Regions from separate parts of the Aeromonas allosaccharophila genome, predicted to be linked through region 1. Evidence: riboswitches for the same ligand, from Rfam matches in the RefSeq annotation. Region 1 holds a riboswitch; the other holds the start of a gene.
The links. Region 1 has a riboswitch for thiamine pyrophosphate ahead of thiC (phosphomethylpyrimidine synthase ThiC). Riboswitches for the same ligand answer to the same signal wherever they lie in the genome.
Positions count from the first base shown of each region.

Region 2: another riboswitch for thiamine pyrophosphate. It lies ahead of thiB (thiamine ABC transporter substrate binding subunit); the one in region 1 lies ahead of thiC (phosphomethylpyrimidine synthase ThiC).

Region 1 covers NZ_CP065745.1:3,914,399-3,920,789, forward strand. The annotation lists gene rimK (30S ribosomal protein S6--L-glutamate ligase) at 1-625, shown strand, start outside; gene I6G90_RS17925 (sensor histidine kinase) at 775-2,004, opposite strand; gene I6G90_RS17930 (response regulator transcription factor) at 2,001-2,669, opposite strand; gene I6G90_RS17935 (hypothetical protein) at 2,758-3,180, shown strand; gene I6G90_RS17940 (hypothetical protein) at 3,267-3,752, shown strand; gene I6G90_RS17945 (MerR family transcriptional regulator) at 3,809-4,324, shown strand; TPP riboswitch at 4,402-4,514, shown strand; gene thiC (phosphomethylpyrimidine synthase ThiC) at 4,795-6,391, shown strand, end outside.
Region 2 covers NZ_CP065745.1:4,211,388-4,217,778, forward strand. The annotation lists gene thiP (thiamine/thiamine pyrophosphate ABC transporter permease) at 1-976, opposite strand, end outside; gene thiB (thiamine ABC transporter substrate binding subunit) at 952-1,932, opposite strand; TPP riboswitch at 1,993-2,083, opposite strand; gene I6G90_RS19365 (PilZ domain-containing protein) at 2,173-2,463, shown strand; gene I6G90_RS19370 (transglutaminase domain-containing protein) at 2,494-3,423, opposite strand; gene leuD (3-isopropylmalate dehydratase small subunit) at 3,540-4,139, opposite strand; gene leuC (3-isopropylmalate dehydratase large subunit) at 4,152-5,549, opposite strand; gene leuB (3-isopropylmalate dehydrogenase) at 5,583-6,391, opposite strand, start outside.

The DNA of each region.
Region 1 (6,391 bases):
GGTGGCCATCAGCCGCTCCCGCGACAAGCTGCGGGCGATGCAGCTGCTCTCCCGCCACGGCATCGGCCTGCCCATCACCGGCTATGCCCACAGCACCCACGACGTGCCTGACCTCATCACCATGGTGGGCGGGGCGCCGCTGGTGGTGAAGCTGCTGGAGGGAACCCAGGGGATTGGCGTGGTGCTGTGCGAGACCCAGAAGGCCGCCGAGAGCGTGATCGAGGCCTTTATCCAGACCAACAACAACATTCTGGTGCAGGAGTATATCCGCGAGGCCAATGGCGCCGACATCCGCTGTCTGGTGGTCAACGGCAAGGTGGTGGCAGCGATGCGCCGTCAGGCCCAGCCGGGGGAGTTTCGCTCCAACCTGCACCGTGGCGGCACCGCCGAGGCGATCAAGATCACCCCGGAAGAGCGCGCTACCGCGGTGCAGGCCGCCAAGATCATGGGGCTGGATGTGGCGGGGGTGGATATCCTGCGCAGCGCCCGCGGCCCGCTGGTGCTGGAGGTCAACTCCTCCCCCGGCTTGCAAGGGGTGGAAGCTGCCTCCGGCAAGGATGTGGCTGGCAAGATCATCGAGTTCCTCGAACTCAAGGCGAGCCGCAAGAACAAACCGGCGGAGTGAGCCTCGGGCTCGCATCCGTCAGATAAAAACAGGGCGCCCTCGGGCGCCTTGTTGCTATCTGGCTGGTGGGTAGCGGGCTTGCCGGTGTCTGTTGTCTTCCTTCTCCCACTATTTTGAATAGACGGGGAGAAGGGCCGGGGATGAGGGGGCTATGCCTTCGTGGGGTCGCTGGTGCTCATCGCCAGCCGGGCGCTGAATACGCCATCCTCCAGCCGGGTATCGATCTGCCAACCCAGCTTCTCGCAGATGCGTTGGATGATGGTGAGGCCACAGCCGTAGCCGAGGATCTGATCCGGCGCCGCCGCCGTCGGGTTGCTGATGGTGAGCACCGGGCCACACAGCTCGATGTCGATATGTCCTTCGGCATAGCTCAGGGCATTTTTCAGCAGGTTGCCGAGGGCAATGGCGAGCAGGGAGAGGGGGGCGTTTACTTCGCTGCTCTCGTCCAGATTAAGCCGGATATCGAGTGCCTCCCGCTGCAACAGCGGAGCGAGGCGGGCCAGTTCCTGACGGATCAGCGGGGTCACCTGCTGCAGCGGTCGCTCCACTGCCTCCTTGCGGCCCAGCAGCAGGAAGGTCTCGGTGAGCAGTGCCATCTCGTCGGCGGCGGCGCGGATGCGGGTGGTGGCGCGGGCGGCCGGTGCGGGCAGATCTGTCACCTTGCCAAGCAGCGCGGCCGAGCCCTGGATCACCATGTTGGGGGTGCGCAGCTCGTGGCTGGCGAAGCGGCTGAACTCCTGCTCGCGGGCGAACACAGCGCTCACCTCCTGCTTGCCGGCCAGCAGCGCCAGCTCGATATCCCGCAGCTCCTGCCAGGGGGCGTCTGGCTCGAAATCCGCCTGATCCGGGGTGAGGTGGGCGACCCTCTGTTGCAGCCGTTGCAGCGGCCCTGTGATATGGCGCACCAGCCAGATGCCGAAGCCGAGGCAGCCCAGCAGCAGGGTTACCCCGATCAGCCGGGTGGCCAGATGCAGCTTGTCTTCGTAGGGGTCGAGGTAGTCATCGGCGTCGTCGTTGAACACCAGATAGAGCAGTCCCTCGCCGGAGGGGTGACGGGCCACCAGAAAGTGTTTGTCCTCCTTGCCCAGCTGATGCTCGAAAAAGCCGGGGGTCCGGTAGGGCTTCAACCATTTCGGCAGGCGGCCCGCCTCGGTCCAGTAGCTGGAGAACTGTCTGGGGCTCGGGGCGGCCGCCGCCGGGCCGAGTCGCAGCCAGTCATCGCTGTAGCGGGTCACTTCCGCCTCCAGCCAGTGGCGCAGGCTCAGCTCCTCCATCTTGTCCTCGGCCACCAGCATCAGGCCGGAGAGCAGGATCAGCAGCACCACGCCAGCGCCGCCGAGCGCCATGATCAGGCGGCGACGCAGGCTCGGCAGGCTCATGCGCTCACCAGTCGGTAGCCCTGACCGTGCAGGGTCTCCAGCATGGGAGTGGGGAAGGGTTTGTCCAGCGCGTTGCGCAGGGCGTAGATGTGGCTGCGCAGGGCATCGGAGTCGGGCTCCTCATCCCCCCAGACGGTGTCGAGCACCTCCTGACGGCTGACGATGGCGGGGGCACGGCGAGCCAGCAAGGCGAGGATCCGGAACGGGATCTTGCCGAGCTTGAGGGGCTCACCGGCGCGGGTGGCACGGCCGCTGGCGACATCGACCGTCAGATCGCCAAAGCTGATGGCCCCCACATCGCCGCGCGGGCCGCGCAGACTGAGGGCTTGCAGCCGCACCTCCAGCTCCTCCATGGCGAACGGCTTGACCAGATAGTCATCCCCTCCCGCCTTGAAGCCTGCCAGCTTGTCCTCCAGGCTGTCGCGGGCGGTGAGAAACAGCACGGGAGTGGCAATCCCCTGCTCGCGCAGGCGAGCCACCGTGCTGAGGCCATCGAGGCGCGGCATCATCACATCCATGATGATGACGTCGAAACGCTGCTCCTCCAGCAGTTGCAGCGCCGCCTGACCGTGATAGGCACAATCGAGACGGTGACCGGCCAGCTCCAGATAATCCATGATGGTTTCCGCCACCTGAGGATTGTCTTCCACTACCAAAATCTTCATGCTTTGCTCTCCTGGTTGGCGAGCGTTTCACGCTCTTTTCACACCGGATACGGCATCCTGTTTGCCAGTGTAACCCCGAGGATCCCTGATGAAGAAGTCTCTCTGCGCCCTCCTGCTGCTGATCTTGTTGCCACTTGGCACCGCACAGGCGACCGAATTCAAGCTGACCGGCCGCACCACCTGGCAGCTTGGCCAGCTGATGGTCAACGGCATGCCGTTCGTGATCGACGACCAGACCCGCTTCAAGGATTGGCTCAACGAGGATGATCTCGGCGGCACCTGGGTCGAGATGAAGGGGGTGGTGGAGAACGGCGTGCGCTATGTGCGCAAGGTCGAAGCCCTCGACGAAGATGACAAGGACGAGATGGATCTGGAGGGGCCGGTCGAAGGGGGGCGGATCTGGGGCTACACCACCTCGGACAACAGTCTGGTGCCGTTCGAAGGGCGCTGGCTGGAGCTGGAGTGCAAGTTTGACGGCATGCGCCTGAGCCGTTGCCGCGAGGATGACTGATCCGATCTCTGCGTTCCGATTAGAAATGCTCCCGAATGAAGCCCATGCTTGTCCAGCATGGGCTTTTTGTTCAGGGACGAACGAAGATGGAACAATCGAGAAAGTGGTGTGCATGGATGCTGGGTGTGCCGCTCTGGGCGGTGCAGGCGGGAGCCGACGAGCTGTGGCTGGTTGAGCTGGAGCACAACGACGGCATCCGCCTGCAATTTCAGGGGGCCGAGGTGGAGCAGGGCAGTGCCGCCGTCTGGCGGCAGGGGGAGATGTGGCCGCAGCCACTCAAACCCGGCGACCAGCTCGCCCTGCTGGTGGCCGATGGCGTTGCCACCCGGATTGAGCTGCTGGCCGCCAGAGCCCCGTTGACCAATCAGCCCTGGCAACGGGCGCAAGATCGCCTGCAATCTTTCGATGACCGGCAACTCACACTGGCCACCCTGGGCACTGTGCCACTCAATCCACAGGTGCGCTGGGTTAACGGCTCGGCTGCCGATCTGCACACCGGGAGCGAGCTGGTGCTGAGCCGCGACGAACAGGGCCGCTTAAGCGAAATCCTTGTCGTCAATCCGGAGGAGTAGTTGACCCGTCTACAATAGGCGGGTTTATCCTCTGCCCGTTGGATGAAGGAACCCCTATGTTGACGATTACCCGGCTGGCCAGAGAACTGGGCCTGAGCCGTACCACTCTGCTCTATTACGAACGCCTCGGTCTGCTGCTTCCCGCCCTGCGCGGGGAGAACGGCTATCGCCGCTATGGCGAGGCCGAGCTGGAACGGGGGCGGCAGATCGCCAGCTTTCGCGCCATGGGGCTGCCGCTCGAAGAGATCGGCACCCTGCTGGCGGCACGGCAGGAGAGCCACTCCTGCCTCGATGGTCACCTGATGCGACTGGAGCAGGAGATCGCCGAGCTAAGGCGTCAACAGCGGGCCATCATCCTCTATCGCCAACAGACACACGAGGAGATCCCCATGGTAGACAAGGCACGCTGGGTTGCCATCATGCAGGCCGCAGGCATGACCGAAGAGATGATGCGCAACTGGCATATCCAGTTCGAGAAGATGGAGCCACAGGCCCATCAGGAATTCCTCGAATCCCTGCAGATCCCCGCCGCGGAGATTGCCGCGATCCGCACCTGGTCGCGCGGGGTGTAACCCGGTCCGACCACAGCACCGGCCGTTGACCCGGATTGTTAACGGCTTGTGCTTTAGATTTTCCCCCTTATACTGGCGCCATCTTGTCGGAGTGCTGACCGTCGAACGACGCGAAGCTGAGACCGTTAATTCGGGATCCGTGGAACCTGATCAGGTTAAAACCTGCGAAGGGAACAAGGGTAACTTGCGGGTTACCGCGCCGGAGGAGGAACAAGCCTCTTCCGCTCATCGAAGGGATCACCCTTGATGGGTCAGGGCGCACAGGAGGGAGTCTGTTCCGTCCGGTTGTCCAGCGCGTGGGGCGCCTTGCCCACAACGTGCAGAGAGCGGAAAGCGGCAGAACAGCAGAGCGGAGATCCATCCCGCGTGCACTCCCTCCTGATATAAACACCCCGCCGCAAGTTCATCTTCTCCTCGAACTCCAGACAAGCAAACACCCATAACTTCAACCAGTTAATGTGAGTTTTGCTATGTCTACCAATGTTTCTGATACCGCCAAATCCAGCCGCCGCGAGCAGCGATCCAGCGCCCAAACTTTTATCGACAACCTCAAGGGGATGGCTCACCCCAACTCCCGCCGCATCTTTATCGAAGGCTCCCGCGCCGATATCCGTGTCCCGCTGCGGGAGATCCAGCTGGCCGACACCTTTGTCGGCGGTACCAAAGAGGCCCCCCGGTTCGAGCCCAACGAGCCGATCCCGGTCTACGACACCTCGGGCCGTTACGGGGAGGAGGGGGTCGCCATCGACGTGCGCCGTGGCCTGCCGCGCCTGCGGGAAAACTGGGTGCTGGAGCGGGATGATACCGACGAGCTGCCGGGCCTCAGCTCCACCTTCACTCAGGAGCGTCTGGCCGATGAGGGGCTGGATCACCTGCGCTTCGAGCACTTGCCAAAGCCGCGCCGCGCCAAGCCGGGTCGCCGGGTCACCCAGCTCCACTACGCCCGTGCCGGTATCGTCACTCCCGAGATGGAATTTATCGCCATCCGCGAGAACATGGGCCGCGAGCGGGTACGATCCGAACTGCTGCGCACCCAGCATCCGGGCCGCGATTTCGGTGCCCGTTTGCCCCAGAACATCACCCCTGAATTTGTGCGCGATGAGGTGGCCGCCGGTCGCGCCATCATCCCCAGCAACATCAACCACCCGGAAGCGGAACCGATGATCATCGGCCGCAATTTTCTGGTGAAGATCAACGCCAACATCGGCAACTCGGCAGTCACCTCCAGCATCGAAGAGGAGGTGGAGAAGCTGGTCTGGTCGACCCGCTGGGGCGCCGACACCGTGATGGATCTCTCCACCGGCCGCTACATCCACGAAACCCGCGAGTGGATCCTGCGCAACAGCCCAGTGCCCATCGGTACCGTGCCCATCTATCAGGCGCTGGAGAAGACCAACGGCATCGCCGAAGAGCTCACCTGGGAGCTGTTCCGCGACACCCTGCTGGAGCAGGCCGAGCAGGGGGTGGACTACTTCACCATCCACGCCGGCGTCCTGCTGCGCTTCGTGCCGATGACCGCCAAGCGCCTCACCGGCATAGTCTCGCGCGGCGGCAGCATCATGGCCAAGTGGTGCCTCTCCCACCACAAGGAGAACTTCCTCTACCAGCACTTCCGCGAAATCTGCGAGATCTGCGCCGCCTATGACGTGGCCCTGTCGCTCGGTGACGGTCTGCGTCCGGGCTCCGTCTATGACGCCAATGACGAGGCCCAGTTCGCCGAGCTGCGCACCCTGGGCGAGCTGACCAAGATCGCGTGGGAGTACGACGTGCAGGTGATGATCGAAGGGCCGGGCCATGTGCCGATGCACATGATCGAGCGCAACATGACCGAGCAGCTGGAGCATTGCCACGAAGCACCGTTCTATACGCTGGGCCCGCTCACCACCGACATCGCCCCCGGCTACGATCACTTCACCTCCGGCATCGGCGCCGCGCTCATCGGCTGGTATGGCTGCGCCATGCTCTGCTACGTCACCCCCAAGGAGCATCTGGGGCTGCCCAACAAGGAGGATGTGAAGCAGGGGCTGATTACCTACAAGATCGCCGCCCACGCCGCCGATCTGGCCA
Region 2 (6,391 bases), 300 kb from region 1:
GGTGGAGACCGGCGACGACGATGGCCAGCAGCGGTGGCAAAAAGATGGCGAGGCCGATACAGAGCGATAAGAGATCCACCACGGCCGTGCCCGGTTGATGGCGATCCGGGCGCAGACAGGGACGACGGGGAGTCACCCGACTGGCCGGGGTACTCTGCAGCTTGTGCTGCAGGAGCAGCAGGGTGGCGGTCAGGATCAGCTGCACCAGCGCCAATCCGCCAGCGGTGGCGAGATCGAAGTCAAAGCGCAGTGCCTGATAGACTGCCACCTCGAGGGTGGTCGATTTGGGGCCGCCGCCCAGCGCCAGCACGGTAGTGAAGCTGGTGAAGCAGAGCATAAAGATGAGGCTGGCCAGCCCCGGCAATATACCGCGAATGAGCGGCCACTCCAGCAGCCGGAAGATATGGGATGAGCGCATGCCGAGCTGGCTGGCGAGGCGCCAGCTCGATTCGGGGATGCTCTCGATGCTCTGCAGGATGAGACGCGCCGCCAGCGGCATGTTGAAGAAGACATGGGCCAGCAGAATGCCGAACAGGCCGTAGAGATAGTTGCCGGGATCCAGTCCCAAGCTGCGCAGCAGTTGCGGCAGCCACCCCTGTTTGCCATGAACCGCCACGATGCCGAAGATGGCGATGATGACCGGCAGTACCAGCGAGAGACCGAATAGCTTTATAAGCAGGGTTCGGCCAAGGAAGCGGCGCCGTGCCAGCGCACGGGCCACCGGAATGGCGAGCCCCAGGCTCAGCAGGGTGGAGAGCAGCGCCTGCCAGAGGCTGAAGCCCAGCACATGGCGCAGATAGGGGTCTGCCAGCAAAGTGCGCGGCGCCAGTGAACCGGCCTGCCACAGCAGGGCCGCCAGCGGCCCGAGGGACAACAGCAGGATCAGCAGGGTGGCTGCACTGCCCGGCAGCCACCAGAGGGGGCGATCCTGTCGCTTCAGCGCGAGCTGGCTCACTGGGCGACGGCTTGCAGCCACTCGCGGATCCATCCTTTGCGATGGGCGGCCACCTCATCGGCGCTGAAGGCGAGCGGCTTGGCTACAGTGATCATCTGCTCGAAGCCCTTGGGCAGCGGCGTGTCGATGACCGGATACATCCAGTTGCCGGTCGGGATCTCGTTCTGGAAGGCGGGGCTCACCATAAATTGCAGGAACTGGTCAGCCAGCTTCTCCTGTTTGGCGCTTTTCAGCTTGGCGGCCATTTCCACCTGACGGTAGTGGCCCTCCTCAAACGCCGCTGCCTGATACTGGGGCTTGTTCTCGGCAATCAGGTGATAGGCGGGAGAGGTGGTGTAGGAGAGCACCATGTCCGCCTCGCCATCAAGGAACATGCCATAGGCCTCTGACCACCCCTTGGTGACGGTGACCGTCTTTTTGGCAAGCTCGGCCCAGGCGGCGGGCGCCTTGTCGCCATAAACGGACTTCATCCACAACATCAGCCCCTGCCCCGGGGTGGAGGTGCGGGGATCCTGATAGATCACCTTGAGATCCGACCGCTCTACCAGCTCTTTCAGGCTCTTGGGTGGCTGCTTGAGTTTGTCCTTGTCATAGACAAAGGCGAAGTAGCCATAGTCGTAGGGGACGAAGGTGTCATCGTGCCAGCCACCCGGCACCTTGATGCCGTCGAGCTTGGCGGGATGGGGGGCGAACAGGCCGCTCTGCTTGGCTTCATTGATGAGGGCATCGTCGAGCCCCAGCACCAGATCGGCCTTGCTGTGGTTGCCCTCCAGCCGCAGCCGGTTGAGGATGGCGACCCCATCTTCGAGGGGAACCAGATTGAGGGTGCAGTCGCACGCTTTCTCGAAGGCCTGTTTGATCTTGGGCCCCGGACCCCACTCGGCAGTGAAAGAGCTGTAGGTATAGACGGTGAGGGTGTCGGCGGCGAACACATTGGCCGACAGCAGGCCGGTGGTGACCAGCAGCAGGGTCTTCATGGGTGGCACTCCCTATTACTTGTTAATAACGAGGTGCCAGCGGGTGAGGGCGCAAAAAATGAGCGCCATGCCTCAAATTCCTCCGCCAGCATTATCTGGATCAGGTACACGGGTATAATCTCAGCGGTAAACCGCACCCCGTTTGAGAAACGAACCGCATTGTATTAACGTTCTTTTGGGTAGACCAGCACAATTGTGCAATACCCATGAGATGACGCCCACCCAACAGAGGATGTTCGCGTGCTTACCAATACCAAGGAAAGGCGTGCCTTTGCGCGCATGGTCATCAATGCTCCGGTCACCGTCTATCAGCAGCAGCTGGTGCTGGAGGGGATCTGCCGGGATCTCAGTGCCAACGGCATGGGGATTGCGGTCTCTGAACACCAGCTCGACATCAATCAGCCCATCCGGATCAGTCTTGCCACCAACAACAACCTGTTGCCTCCCTTTGAAGCCCATGCCCGCATTATCCGGGTGCTGGAGGAGGAGGACGGGTTGCTGCTGGCGGTAGAGTTTCTGCCTCAGGGTTAATCCTCTCTCCCCATCGGTAGAGGGAGGGGATTACCCTTTTTCCTGAACCGGCTGCACACTCAACTGCTTGCTATCGACCAGCGTTTTGCTGGTCGATGCTATTTGGCCCACAGGCAAGGTGGCGGGGCCAGTGGGTTCAAGCAGCAGGTAGTTCTGCCCCTGCCAGTTGAGGGTCACATCCCCCGGCTTGGCTGGCAGGTCAACAGCCAGCAGGGCATGGCCGGGGATGAACACCATAGCCTGTTTCAGCTCGGGAAAGAGCTGGGCCAGCATGGCGGCCATCAGGGTTACCTTGCTGTCGCAGTCGCCCCGGTTCTGCTCCAATACCTGACGGGGCGAGAGAAATCCCTTGCCCTGCCTTCCATTCAGGCTGTCGAGCTGCTGGTAGGGGATGCTCTGGATAAAGGTGAGCATATGGGCCACGGTCTTCTGGCGAGCTTCCGTTTCGGTGCTGCCCTGCTGCTTGAGTTGATCCGCCAGCGGAGCCAGCCCGCTGCGGCTCTCCAGCGCGATGCGCACATGATCCTGTTTCACCGCCAGCTGCCCGTCCGGGGTGTTGAAGTACTGGAAGTAGTGTTTGGTCAGCCACGCCTGCTCCTCTTTGCTCCGTTGTGACTGCAGAAAGGCCATCGCCTCACGCGCCTTGTCCTGATTGCGGCTTTTCAGATGCAGCTCCAGCGAGGGGCGAGCGAGGGTGAACTGCACCTCGGGGTAGTTCTGGCGCACCTCCCGCAGCAACACCTGCAACACCTCCTCCTGCATTCTGGCCGGGCGATAGGCGATAAGCGGCGGCAACTTGCCCTGTTCGAGCTGGTAGGTGAGCTGCTGGGGTTTGCCTTCGCTATCTTGCCAGCCGACGCTGATCTGGCCGAGGCTGTTGTTGAAGCTGGTTTGGCTGGCCCCCGCAGGCAGGGCAAGCAGCAGGGCACAGAGCAGAGGAATTGCCGTCGGTCTCTTCATCATCCTTTCCTGTGGCACGGGCCAGTTCCGGTGGCCCAAAGTGGGAAGCGTAGCGGACAGAAAACAGGGAGCCGAAGCTCCCTGTTGATTCTACTCGTTTTTTTGCAACTGGCGTGTTAAATCCAGCTCGGCTGCTTCGCCTCAAAGGCGCTGATGGCGGCTTCGTGTTGCAGGGTCAGGCCGATGGCATCCAGCCCGTTGAGCAGGCAGTAGCGGCGGAACTCGTCTATCTCGAAACCGAAGCTGAGCTCACTGGCACGCACCTGATTGGCTTCCAGATCCACTTCAATCTGGATGCCAGGCTTGGCGGCCACCAGCTGGAACAGGGTATCGACCTCCTCCTCCTTCAGGCGTACCGGCACCATGCCGTTGTTGATGGCGTTGCCGTAGAAGATGTCGGCAAAGCTCGGGGCAATGATGGTCTTGAAGCCGTAGTCGGCCAGCGCCCAGGGGGCGTGCTCGCGACTCGAGCCACAACCGAAGTTCTCGCGGGCCAGCAGGATGCTGGCACCGGCAAACTGCGGCTGGTTGAGCACGAACTTGGGGTTGGGCTGCTGACCAGCATCGTCGAGGAAGCGCCAGTCGTGGAACAGGTGCTTGCCAAAACCGATGCGGTTTACTTTTTGCAAAAACTGTTTGGGAATGATGGCGTCGGTGTCGACGTTGGCGCTGTCGAGGGGGACGACGATCCCTTTATGTTGCTTGAAGCCTGTCATCGTAATGTCCTCTTACAGTGCGCGAATGTCGGCGAAACGGCCGGTGACGGCGGCGGCGGCGGCCATGGCCGGGCTCACCAGATGGGTGCGGCCGGCGCGGCCCTGACGCCCTTCAAAGTTGCGGTTACTGGTGGAGGCGCAGCGCTCCCCCGGTTGCAGCCTGTCGTTGTTCATGGCGAGACACATGGAGCAGCCGGGCAGGCGCCACTCAAAACCGGCCTCAATGAAGATCTTGTCCAGACCCTCCGCTTCGGCCTGCGCCTTCACCTGCTCGGAGCCCGGTACCACCAGCGCCTGCACGCCAGCAGCCACCTTGCGACCGCGGGCGATGGCGGCGGCAGCGCGCAGATCCTCGATGCGGCTGTTGGTGCAGGAACCGATGAATACCTTGTCGATGGTGACGTCGGAGAGCTTCTGGCCCGGTTGCAAGTCCATGTAGGCAAGTGCCTTGCGGGCGGACTGCTGCTCCATCAGATCGCTGAAGGATTCCGGTGCAGGAATGGGTTCATTGACGGCAATCACCTGCCCCGGGTTGGTGCCCCAGGTGACCTGAGGGGCGATATCGGCGGCGTCGAGCACTACCTCGGCATCGAAGTGGGCACCTTCGTCGCTCTTGAGGCTCTGCCAGTAGGCGATAGCCTGCTCCAGTACTTCGCCCTTGGGGGCGAACTCCTTGCCACGGATGTAGTCGATGGTGGTCTGGTCGGGGGCAATCATCCCCGCCTTGGCGCCGAGCTCGATGGCCATGTTGCACACCGTCATCCGCCCTTCCATGGAGAGGCTCGCAATGGCATCGCCAGCGAATTCCACCACGTAGCCGGTACCACCGGCATGGCCGACCCGGCCTATGATGGCCAACACCACGTCTTTGGCGCTGATCCCCTCGGCCAGTTTGCCGTTGACCGAAATCCGCATGGTCTTGGCGCGGCCCTGTTTCAGGGTCTGGGTGGCCATCACATGCTCCACCTCGGAGGTGCCGATACCGAACGCCAGCGAGCCGAAGGCGCCGTGAGTGGCGGTGTGGGAGTCGCCGCAGACGATGGTGGTGCCGGGCAGGGTGATGCCGAGCTCGGGGCCCATCACATGGACGATCCCCTGATATTTGTGGTTGAGATCGTAGAGGCGAACCCCGAACTCCTTGCAGTTGTCGGCCAGCGTCTCCATCTGGATGCGTGCCATCTCGCCGGAGGCGGCTATGTCCTTGGTGGTGGTGGAGACGTTGTGATCCATGGTGGCCCAGGTCAGATCCGGGCGGCGCAGCTGGCGGTTCATGGCGCGCAGGCCGTCGAATGCCTGCGGGCTGGTCACTTCATGCACCAGATGGCGGTCGATGTAGATGAGGGGCGTTTCCCCTTCCACTTCCCGTACCACGTGGGCGTCGAATACTTTCTGATAGAGGGTCTTGGCCATTGCTTCTCTCTTCCTTGTTATCTGTTATGCGGCTCAGATCCGGGCGGCGATCTGGCTACCCATCTCGGACGTGCTCTGCACCGGATGGCGGGCGCTGGCCTGATGCAGGTCGGCGGTGAAGTAACCCTCGGCCAGGGTCTGGGCCACGGCCTGCTCGATGGCCTGGGCGGCAGCTTCCTGGCCCAGGCTGTAACGCAGCATCAGGGCGGCGGAGAGGATCTGGGCGATGGGGTTGGCGATCCCTTTGCCTGCGATGTCGGGGGCCGAGCCACCGGCCGGTTCGAACAGGCCGAAACCCGATTCGTTGAGGCTGGCGGAGGGGAGCAGCCCCATGGAGCCGGTGATCATGGCGCACTCGTCCGAGAGGATGTCACCGAACAGGTTGGAGCAGAGCAGCACGTCGAACTGGGACGGATCCTTGATGAGCTGCATGGTCGCGTTATCGATGTACATATGGTTGAGGGTTACGTCCGGATAGGATTTGGCGACTTGCGTCACCACCTCGCGCCACAGAATGGAGGAGGCGAGCACATTGGCCTTGTCGATGGAGGTGACCTTGCCACGGCGCACACGAGCCGATTCGAAGGCAATCTTGGCGATGCGCTCAATCTCGAAGCGATGGTACACCTCGGTGTCGAACGCCTTCTCGTTCGCCCCTTCTCCCTCGCGCCCCTTGGGCTGGCCGAAGTAGATGCCACCGGTCAGCTCGCGCACGCAGGCGATGTCAAAACCGCGATCCGATATGTCGGCACGCAGCGGAGAGAACTGCTCGAGACCGGTGTAGATGCGGGCCGGACGCAGGTTGCAGAACAGCTTGAAGTGGGCACGCAGGGGCAGCAGGG